3 regions of the Terribacillus jepli genome follow, and region 1 is predicted to be linked to each of the others. Evidence: riboswitches for the same ligand, from Rfam matches in the RefSeq annotation. Region 1 holds a riboswitch; each other region holds the start of a gene.
The links. A riboswitch is a leader RNA that binds a small molecule or an ion and turns the genes downstream of it on or off. The one in region 1 is predicted to bind S-adenosylmethionine.
Positions count from the first base shown of each region.

Region 2: linked by a shared signal. The riboswitch ahead of AB1K91_RS12360 (LLM class flavin-dependent oxidoreductase) and the one ahead of AB1K91_RS14745 (Na+/H+ antiporter NhaC family protein) in region 1 are both predicted to bind S-adenosylmethionine.
Region 3: linked by a shared signal. The riboswitch ahead of AB1K91_RS04310 (M20 metallopeptidase family protein) and the one ahead of AB1K91_RS14745 (Na+/H+ antiporter NhaC family protein) in region 1 are both predicted to bind S-adenosylmethionine.

Region 1 is NZ_JBFEGH010000013.1:93,028-96,304, forward strand. Features, by position in the region: gene AB1K91_RS14735 (family 78 glycoside hydrolase catalytic domain) at 1-1,007, shown strand, start outside; gene AB1K91_RS14740 (DUF1801 domain-containing protein) at 1,181-1,606, shown strand; SAM riboswitch class I at 1,792-1,899, shown strand; gene AB1K91_RS14745 (Na+/H+ antiporter NhaC family protein) at 2,004-3,277, shown strand, end outside.
Region 2 is NZ_JBFEGH010000010.1:84,941-88,217, reverse strand. Features, by position in the region: gene AB1K91_RS12365 (NUDIX hydrolase) at 1-383, opposite strand, end outside; gene AB1K91_RS12360 (LLM class flavin-dependent oxidoreductase) at 456-1,475, opposite strand; SAM riboswitch class I at 1,579-1,690, opposite strand; gene AB1K91_RS12355 (LLM class flavin-dependent oxidoreductase) at 1,739-2,746, opposite strand; gene AB1K91_RS12350 (NAD(P)-dependent oxidoreductase) at 2,850-3,277, shown strand, end outside.
Region 3 is NZ_JBFEGH010000003.1:28,754-32,030, forward strand. Features, by position in the region: gene AB1K91_RS04305 (ABC transporter substrate-binding protein) at 1-580, opposite strand, end outside; gene AB1K91_RS04310 (M20 metallopeptidase family protein) at 593-1,789, opposite strand; SAM riboswitch class I at 1,899-2,002, opposite strand; SAM riboswitch class I at 2,188-2,291, shown strand; gene AB1K91_RS04315 (methionine biosynthesis PLP-dependent protein) at 2,371-3,277, shown strand, end outside.

The DNA of each region.
Region 1 (3,277 bases):
CATTTCAAGGAAGCGGAAATCAATTTGTGAGTGATATCTATTACGCCTATGCTGCCGATTTGATGAGCAGCATGGCGAGACATATTGGCAGAGATGAGGACGCGGGAAAATACGAAGTGCTGTTCACGAACATCAAAGCAGCTTTTATCAAGCATTATATTGCAGAGGATGATCAAAAGAACCCTGTAATCAAATCATCCCTGATGGAGAATCCAGAAGATATATTCGAAGAAGGGATAGACGTATATAAAGCAACGAAAGAGGATAACAGCCAATTTGCATTACTTTGGGTATTAAAGCTTGGCCTCTATGAGAACCAGGAGCAAAAAGCGAATTTTATAGAGTTATTAAAGGAAAATATCAAAAATGATGCAGCATACAAAGCTGCGCATCCAGACAGCACTCGCGTAAAGTATGCGGAGAATACTTTATCTGTAGGATTTCTTGGTGTTCATGTGATAGCTCCTGTTTTATCGGATATTGGCAGTTCGGATCTTGCTTATAGTTTATTGCTTCAAGATCAGATGCCTTCTTGGCTGTATTCTGTAAAAAATGGGGCTACAACGATTTGGGAGCGATGGAATTCATACTCCAAGGAAGATGGTTTCGGTTATGTTGGGATGAATTCATTTAATCACTATGCTTATGGAGCTATTGCAGAATGGATGTATAAGTATATGGCAGGCATCAGCAATGATCCGGATAAGCCAGGATTCAAACATATTCTATTACAGCCTGTCGTTGATGAAAGCAAACGAATCACGGTCGTTCAAGGGGAATATGATTCTGTTTATGGAGTCATTAAAAGCGGATGGAGAATAAATGGTGATAGCGTATCTTATAAAGTGACGATTCCAGCAAATACGACAGCAACTTTAAAACTCCCAGCCGGAAAAGAGACGCGGGAAGCGGACGATGCGAGCGTGACCTTTAAAGGGATTCAGGAAGGAAAAGCTGTGTATGAATTAGACTCTGGAAGTTACGAATTCAAAATGAAGCTATATTAAAAAAGAGGGAAGCTGTCGAGTATTCGACAGCTTTTTTTGTTGATTGATCATGTAAACTAAAAGAGTATGTGAGTTTAAAAAGGAGATGGAAGATACTTATCGAAAGTAATGAGGAAACTGTCTATTATCTTTCACTTAGTTTGATACTTTTAGTGCTTGGGAGGATGACTAATTTGCCATATGAACTTAAAACAAAGGAAACAGACAATAGTGTGACACAGTTTATTGAGGCGGTTGATAATCCAAAAAAACGAGAAGATGCGTATAAGCTGCTGGATATTTTTACAGAGGTAACGGGCTATGAAGCGAAAATGTGGGGTACGAGTATTATCGGATTTGATTCTTATCATTACCGTTATGGAAGCGGACACGAAGGAGATGCTCCGCTTGTGGGATTCTCTCCAAGAAAAGCCAATATCAGTCTCTATCTAGCTCCAGGTGAACCGGGGCGAGAAGTGCTATTACACAAACTCGGGAAGCATAAGACTGGAAAAGCATGTGTGTATATCAACAAAATCGCAGATATTGATGTAGTTGTCCTGAATCAATTGATTCGGAATTCAGTTGTTTTTCTTAGAAAGATGTATCCTGAATCTTAGAAAAGCAAGCACGGAAAAAAGCTGTCCAAAACTGGACAGTTTTTTTCCGTTGAAATATAGTGATGTTCTTTTAACCCTATTCATCATTCCTCAAAAAGTAAAAAATACCCATAAAATTTTTGTTGATATAGTGATGCGAATCCTGTATTCTCTAATTTATTGCGACAAATAAATAGGATTTTTTCTTCTTATTAAGAGAGATGGAGGGACTGGCCCGATGAGATCTCGGCAGCGGAACTTAGTGATTAAGTTGCTGTGCCAAATCCAGCAAGCCGATGCTTGGTAGATAAGAGGAGTGTTTTATAATGATAAGGCCTCTTCTTGTTCGTCAAGATGAGGTCTTTTTTATGTGGAAAAACGAACAAAAGACTTGTCGCATATTTTTGGAGGTGGAAGAATGAAGAAAGGAAATCCATGGGCGCTGATCCCATTTGTTGTTTTTTTAATTCTGTTTATTGGTTCAGGGGTCATTACAGGTGATTTTTACGCGTTTCCTGTGATAGTAGCGATTGTCATTGCGGGTGCAGTGGCTTTGGCAATGAATCGAAAAGAAACGTTTGCGCGAAAGGTTGATATTTTTTGCCAAGGTGCAGGAAACTTGAATGTCATGCTAATGGTCGTTATTTTTCTTTTGGCTGGAGCTTTTTCAGGAGTGACAAAAGGCATGGGTGCTGTAGACTCTACTGTTAACTTTGCGTTATCATTTGTGCCGCAAAACCTTCTTGTCATGGGCTTGTTTGTCATCGCCTGCTTTATCTCCCTGGCAATGGGCACATCAGTAGGTACGATCGTTGCACTGGCGCCAATTGGAGTCGGGATAAGCGAACATACCGATCTTTCTATGGCTCTTGTAATGGCTGCAATCATTGGTGGCTCCATGTTTGGTGATAATTTATCCTTTATCTCAGATACGACCATTACTGCTGTTCGATCGCAAGGTGTTCGAATGAAGGATAAGTTTAAGGTGAACTTTTGGATTGTCCTGCCGGCAGCTATTGTAACAAGTATCATCTTAGGTATTATCACAATGGGTGAAACGGCACAAGTGGAGCATGTAAGCTATAGTTGGATAAAAATACTTCCTTACATTTTGGTTATTGTCTTTGCATTAGCTGGAATGAATGTTTTCCTTGTTCTGGCGTCAGGTATTGTTCTTGCTGGGGCTGTTGGTTTAGTGGATGGCAGCTATCATGTGATGGACCTTTTCCAAACGATGGGCGAAGGAATGGCAGGCATGTATGAAATCGCCTTTCTTGCAATACTGATAGCTGGAATGGTCGAGGTTATTAAATATAATGGCGGAATTGATTATCTGCTTTACCTTTCCACACGAAGGATTAAATCGAAAAAGGGTGCTGAATTCAGCATTGCCGGTTTAGTTGGAATCACAGATTTATCGACGGCCAATAATACGATTTCTATACTGATTACTGGTCCGCTAGCTAAAAATATTGCGGATCAGTATGGGATTGAACGGCGGAAGACAGCAAGTATATTAGATATTTTCTCCTGCGCGATTCAAGGCCTTTTGCCATATGGAGGTCAAATACTGGCGGCTGCCAGCGTAGCTGGAATATCACCAGTCAGTATTTTGCAATACTCTTTCTATCCAGTACTCATTGGAGTTTGCGGAATCATCGCTATCCTGATCGGATACCCAAAAAAGAATAA
Region 2 (3,277 bases), on a different contig from region 1:
AATTCCTCTAAATAATAAAAGAACTGATGGCAGAACTCCCGATCGACTAAATCCTTGGCGAATAGTTCTTCTTGGATGATACCTTTATAGAATAAGTCGCTTTCCTCAAGTGTGACACCCAATTCTTCTTGCACCTCACGTAAGCCACCTACCACGGGCGTTTCGCCGCTTTCCAGATGACCAGCTGCGGTAATGTCGTATTTCCCGGGAAATTCACTTTTATTGAAAGATCGCTGCTGTAGATAAATGTATAGTTCTGTACCATCGTGTTCCACGAACCAGCAGTGGAAAGTCTCATGCCAGTCACCATCACGATGGACTGCCTGTCTTTCTTTTACGCCAATTTCCCGATGCCGCTCATCGAAAATCGTCAATAGCTCCATAGTTTCCCCCATACTTACTCTTTTTTTCTAATGTACGCGATAACATATGGATTGTCTACCGCATACTTCCAATCAAATGGAATTTTCGCGCATTTCTTCCACCAATGGCATGATTTCTTTCGCGAAACGTTCCATCTCTTGCTTATGCGGCGAAAACTGAAGCAGCAGGAGACTGACACCAGCATGCTCATAAGCTAATATACGCTGTGCAATCTGAACCGGTGTACCGACCAAGTTCGGTCGCAGCCCCCTAGCGGCAACAGCATCATCACTTATTTGGCTTTTTTGTGCAAGCTCCTCTTCCGTTACATAGGCTTCATAGTCCGCACTGGTGATACGCTCCCATTCTTGGATAGCTTCTTCCTCTGTTTCCCGGCATATGACGTAAGCTGTCATACCGAACTCCGTAAACGCGGACTTGCCAGCTGCTTCGCGGCGGATCTGCATATCGGCAATCATGCTGGCCACTTCCTGCACGGTGCCGCCCTTCATGACATACGCATCACACGTCTCGGCAATCGTCTGGCGCAGGTAGTCGCTTTCTCCGCCTGCATATAACGGCGAAATCCCCTTTTTACTCCCCGCCGACGAATAATCGACATGTTCTACTTGATAATACAGTCCATCATAAGTATAACTGCCAGCAGTCCAAACTCCCCGCAGCACCTCGAAGAATTCTTCTGTTTGAAGATAGAACTCCTCCGTTCCCTCAATATCGCCTGCTTGCCGCTTTCTTTCCTCCTCACGCAGGAAAGAAACGACTGCCAGGGAAAACCGGCTATTACTGATTTCATCTATCTTCACCGCCTGCCTGGCGGCTTCTGCAGGCTGATCGATGCTTGGCCGGACAGCTGCCATGATATGCAATTTATTTGTTGCTTCGGCAATAGCTCCAGCCGTTTTCCAAAAGTCCAGCTTCTGATCGACATTTTTTCCTTGGTATAAGTAGGTATCTGGGAGGAATACGGCATCAAAACCCAAGTTTTCAGCCATATGTGCTGTTTCCTGAACGCATATAAGGCTCAAAGCCCCCCCATCCTCCACATGGCGCAGCCAGCTGTTTGAAACTGGCTGCCAGTATGCATATTTCATTGTTATTACTCCTTTTACACATAGGAAATCCTACCGAACGACACATTAAATCTACCAAAAAAGCTTCTTCGATGAGAAGAAGCTCTTACTTGCAGCCGTCGTCATCTTATCACGCAGCTTTTGCTGCAGGTCGTAGCACCTTCCTGCAGGACTGCCCTCCCGCAGTGGGTTGCCGGGCTTCATCGGGCCTTTCCCTCCGCCACTCGTTATAAGATTTCTTATGAATTGTCACCTTTCACTATACCAGAATAGCAGTGTCCGATTCAAACAGAATAACTGCGGCGCTGATATGCCTCCATCAACAGACGGAATCCATCTTGTCTTGCTTTCTCTTCATAGACAGGGCTTGTCAGCATGAATTCAACCTCCGCGCCATAATAATCTTCCAACCCTTCCAGTTGCTGAAGCACTTCAGCAGCTGTTCCGATTACCATGGTCGCACGGTTATCTTCCAGACGCTCCTTTTCATAAGGAGACAGCTTATAATCGGCTGCTGTTTCCGGCCGCAGCATTCCTTTGACAGGTCTTCCCTGCTCCTGCAGCAGTGATGCAACTTCATGGCTTTTTGCCAGTGCTTCTGCAGCCTCCGTCGTTTCTGCACAAAACAGAAACAAACTGACCATCATTTGCGGGTTCTGTCCATTATTCCGGAAGGATTTCCGATACATATCCAGCACCGCTGCATCTTTTTCTCCACGTATGAATTGGGCATAAGCGAACCCGATTCCATGATATGCTGCTAGACCTGCACTGCCCGCGCTGCCGCCCAGCAGCCAGACTGACGGAGCCGTGTTGATATCTGGCATCGCGATCAAGTCGCCGAAGCGATGTTTTTCTTCTATTCTTATATTCAAATAATGAAGCAAGTCACGTATTTGCCGATCATACCAATCCTCAGGCATCACCTTATGCTCTTGCAGTGCTCTTTTCGCTGCCGGCATCCCGCCAGGCGCTCTTCCGATACCCAGATCGATCCTTCCAGGATGAAGCGCTTCAAGCAATCTTGCATTCTCAGCTACTTTATACGCACTATAATGAGGCAGCATGACGCCGCCTGAGCCGATACGGATGCGTGATGTTTTAGCAGCAAGATGCCCCATCAGAAGCTCGGGACTGCTATGGGCCAGGCTGCCAGCGTGATGCTCGGACACCCAGAAACGCGTATAGCCAAGCTGATCGGCGAGTTCGGCCAGCCGTACCGTTTCTTCCAAAGCTTTTATCGCACTGCCATCTTCTTTCATACGGGATTGATCCAATATACTAAGCTTCATTCTCTTCACTCCTTCTTTTTATCATATCCTGTGCGAAAGACTTTTAAAAACAATCCGTTTTTCTGTATGCTAGAAATGACTGAATAAAAAGGATGGTGCTCATATGATCGGGTTTATCGGATTAGGAATCATGGGACAAAACATGGCTGCAAATCTGCTCGAAAAGGGCGAACAATTAGTTGTATATAATCGTACAAAAGAAAAAGCACAGGCATTATTGGACAAAGGTGCCATCTGGGCAGAATCACCTCGGAAAGTCGGAGAACAAGCTGATATCGTATTTACGATGCTGACAGACCCACAAGCTGTTCAAGCAGTTGCTTATGGCGAAGATGGGCTTTTCAGCGGCATGAAGGAAAGTAGCCTCTGGGTGGATGTCAGCACTGTCAAGCCAGCATTCACCAAAGAAATGGCTGAAGCTGCCCGCGCACACCAAATCCGCTTTGTCGATGCACCCGTTTCGGGTTCCAAGGCACCTGCTCAGCAGGGCAAGCTGCATTTCCTTGTCGGCGGTGATGCACAAGATGTCAA
Region 3 (3,277 bases), on a different contig from region 1:
CATTTGTCAGCGGCTGTTCACCGGCAGCTTCTGCAATGTCAGCTGGAATGATGACAGCTGATGCTTTCGGAGCAGCCAAATCCGTAAGCAATGCAGTATACGGATCATTCAGCGTAATGACCAATGTCAGGTCATCTTCTGCTTCGACAGAATCTACATGTGTCGCTGTGATCTTACCAACGGATGAGACTTTCAGCCAGCGTTCGATCGAGGCTTTGGCATCCTTGGCAGTTACGCCCTGATTATTGTGGAATTTAAGTCCGTCACGAAGGGTGATCGTGTATGTTTTCTTATCCTCACTGACGGTGTAGTCGTCAGCTAGTAAAGGACGTGCCTGATAATCCTTATCCAATGCGAACAAACCTTCATAGATATGCCAGCCGATTTTTCTCGCAGCGCTTTCGCCGGAATACATCCAGTCAAGCGTGTCAGGATCTGCTGTCATCGCAACGTTCAAATCGCCGCCTTCCACAGGTTCGCCGCCGCTTGCACCGGAACCGCTGCTGGAATTGCTGGAGCACCCGAACAGGGCGATGGTGGCCGCTAAGCCGAATAGTATAAGTGCGAGTTTCTTTTTCAAGACATTTCCCCCTTAGCTTCCCAATAACGAGAATACGATTTTCGTGAATGCTTTCTCGGTGATGAGCAGTGCTCGCTCATCGATGTCGAACTTCGGATGATGATGCGGATAGTGTGTGGCGGTATCTTCATTGCGGGAGCCGACTTTGAAAAAGCTGCCGGGTTTTTCCTGCAGGTAATAAGCGAAATCCTCTGCGCCCATCCCGGTTTCAAGGTCAATTATTTGTTCTTCGCCGAATTGTTCAGAGAACAGCCGCTGCAATAAAGCAGTTTCTTCTGGATGGTTATAAAGTGCAGGATAGCCATGCAAATAATCAATGGAATAAGTGGCACCGAATCCGCTCGTAATCCCGGAAATGATTGCTTCTATCTGCTGCCTGACCTGCTTGCGGATGTCAGCATTGAATGTCCGGACTGTGCCTTCCAGTTTTGCGGTATCCGGAATGACATTGAATGCATTCCCTGACTGGAAGACACCGAGTGTCAGCACTGCAGATTCCAGCGGGCTGACTCTGCGGCTGACAATCTTCTGCAAGGCGCTTACGATATCACTGCCGATGACGATTGGATCGACTGTCTCCTGAGGAGCTGCGCCATGACCGCCTTTTCCTTGGATGGTGATCGCGAATTTATCCACAGCAGCCATTTTGAATCCTTCGCCGACACCGATCTTCCCGACAGGGGCAGCAGAGTTAAGATGAGCGCCATAGACATAGTCGACACCGTCAAGTGCACCGTCTTCTATCATTGCCTTGGCACCGCCAGGCGGGACTTCTTCAGCTGGCTGGAAAAGGAAGACAACTTTGCCTTTCAGGCTGTCCTTATGTTTGATCAATGCTTTGGCAGTCCCAAGCAAAGCAGCAGTATGACCGTCGTGTCCGCAAGCGTGCATCACGCCAGGCGTCTTGGATCGATACGCTGTTTCTTTCTCATCCTCTATCGGCAGGGCATCGAAATCGGCTCTGAGGGCAATTGTCGGTCCTGCTTCTTTTCCTGATAGTACGGCGACAATTCCATGACCGCCGATATTCGTTTGGATATCCTCATAGCCGAAGCTGCGCAGTTTATCCGCGATGAAACGGGCAGTCTCTGTCTCCTGAAAACTCAATTCGGGATGCTGATGCAGATAACGTCTCCATTCGACAACTTCCGGGAAATCACTTTCTAAATACGTATGTACTTCGGCTAGTGCCTGCTTGATGGTTTCCATCTATTACCCTCCTGTAATAATCTTGATATATCCAATGAATTTAATCGGATTTATTCTTAAAAAAAGACCCTTCTTCCGTCAGAAGAGGGCCCATTTTAAGCTTCCGCTCTTCTTATCTTCAGTGTCAAACACCTGGAATTAGCACAGTACTGCGGTCTGCAGCCTGTTGCTTTGGTTTCGTAGGGCCATTCCCTCCACCAATCTGGATAAGAAATATCAGTTGTAAAGAAAAGGATAGACCGAAAACTTCTGGGTGTCAATCCTATTTTCTGACTTTGATATGTGGTCCAGCTAAGAAATTCAATAGAAATTTTATATTTGATGGAAAATTTCAAAAAAATATTGACTGAATTTTCTTGTATGTTAACATGACTATATATTAAAAAATAAATAGTACTTTCTTATCAAGAGAGGCGGAGGGAATTGGCCCTATGATGTCTCAGCAACCAGTCTGTCATGACACGGTGCTAAATCCAAAAGGTATCCGCCTTAAAGATAAGAAGCTGATTCGGTTATCACTGAACCTTCTTCCTTTTTGGGGAGAAGGTTCTTTTTTTTTCAAGAGAAGGGTGAGAAACAATATGGGAAGTAGCTTGGAGACAACATTTGTACAGTTAGGAAATCGAAGTGATGGAGTGACAGGCGCGGTTAATCCTCCGGTTTATCTTTCCACTGCTTATGCGCATGGCGGAATCGGGCAATCAACCGGTTATGATTATTCCCGGACGAAGAACCCGACCAGGTCTGTTCTGGAAGATGGGTTCGCTGAGCTTGAAAAAGGAGATAGGGCTTTTGCCTGCAGTTCGGGTATGGCAGCCATTCAACTCGTACTATCACTTTTCCGATCTGGCGACTCATTGCTTGTACCGGAGGACATCTATGGAGGCACCTATCGACTGTTCGACTTCTATTCCAATTCATTCGGAGTGACTGCGATTTACGCTCCATTTCGAACAGTGGAAGACACAGCAGCGTTGATTACGGATAAGACAAAAGCGATTTTCCTGGAGACACCGACAAACCCTTTGATGCAGGAAATTGACATTGCAGCGTATGCGAAGTTGGCAAAAGCACACAATCTGTTGTTGATTGTCGACAATACCTTCCTGACGCCATATTTCCAGCAGCCAATTACACAAGGAGCAGATATCGTCATCCATAGTGCAACAAAATATATCGGCGGTCATAACGACGTACTGGCTGGACTCGTCGTGAGTAAAGGCGAAGAGCTATCAGAGCGTCTGTCGGTCCTGCACAACGGTACGGGTGCGGTACTATCCCCGCTTGATGCCTGGCTTCTCATCCGCGGCTTGAAGACGTTGCCACTCCGAATGCGGCAGCACCAAGCCAATGCTGAACACATCGCGGCGTATTTAAGAGAGGAGCCGAAGGTGAAGGATGTCCTCTATGCAGGTAAGGGAGGAATGCTTTCCTTTCGGGTCAAGGACAGCAAATGGGTCGATCCGTTCCTTCGCAGCCTGAACATCA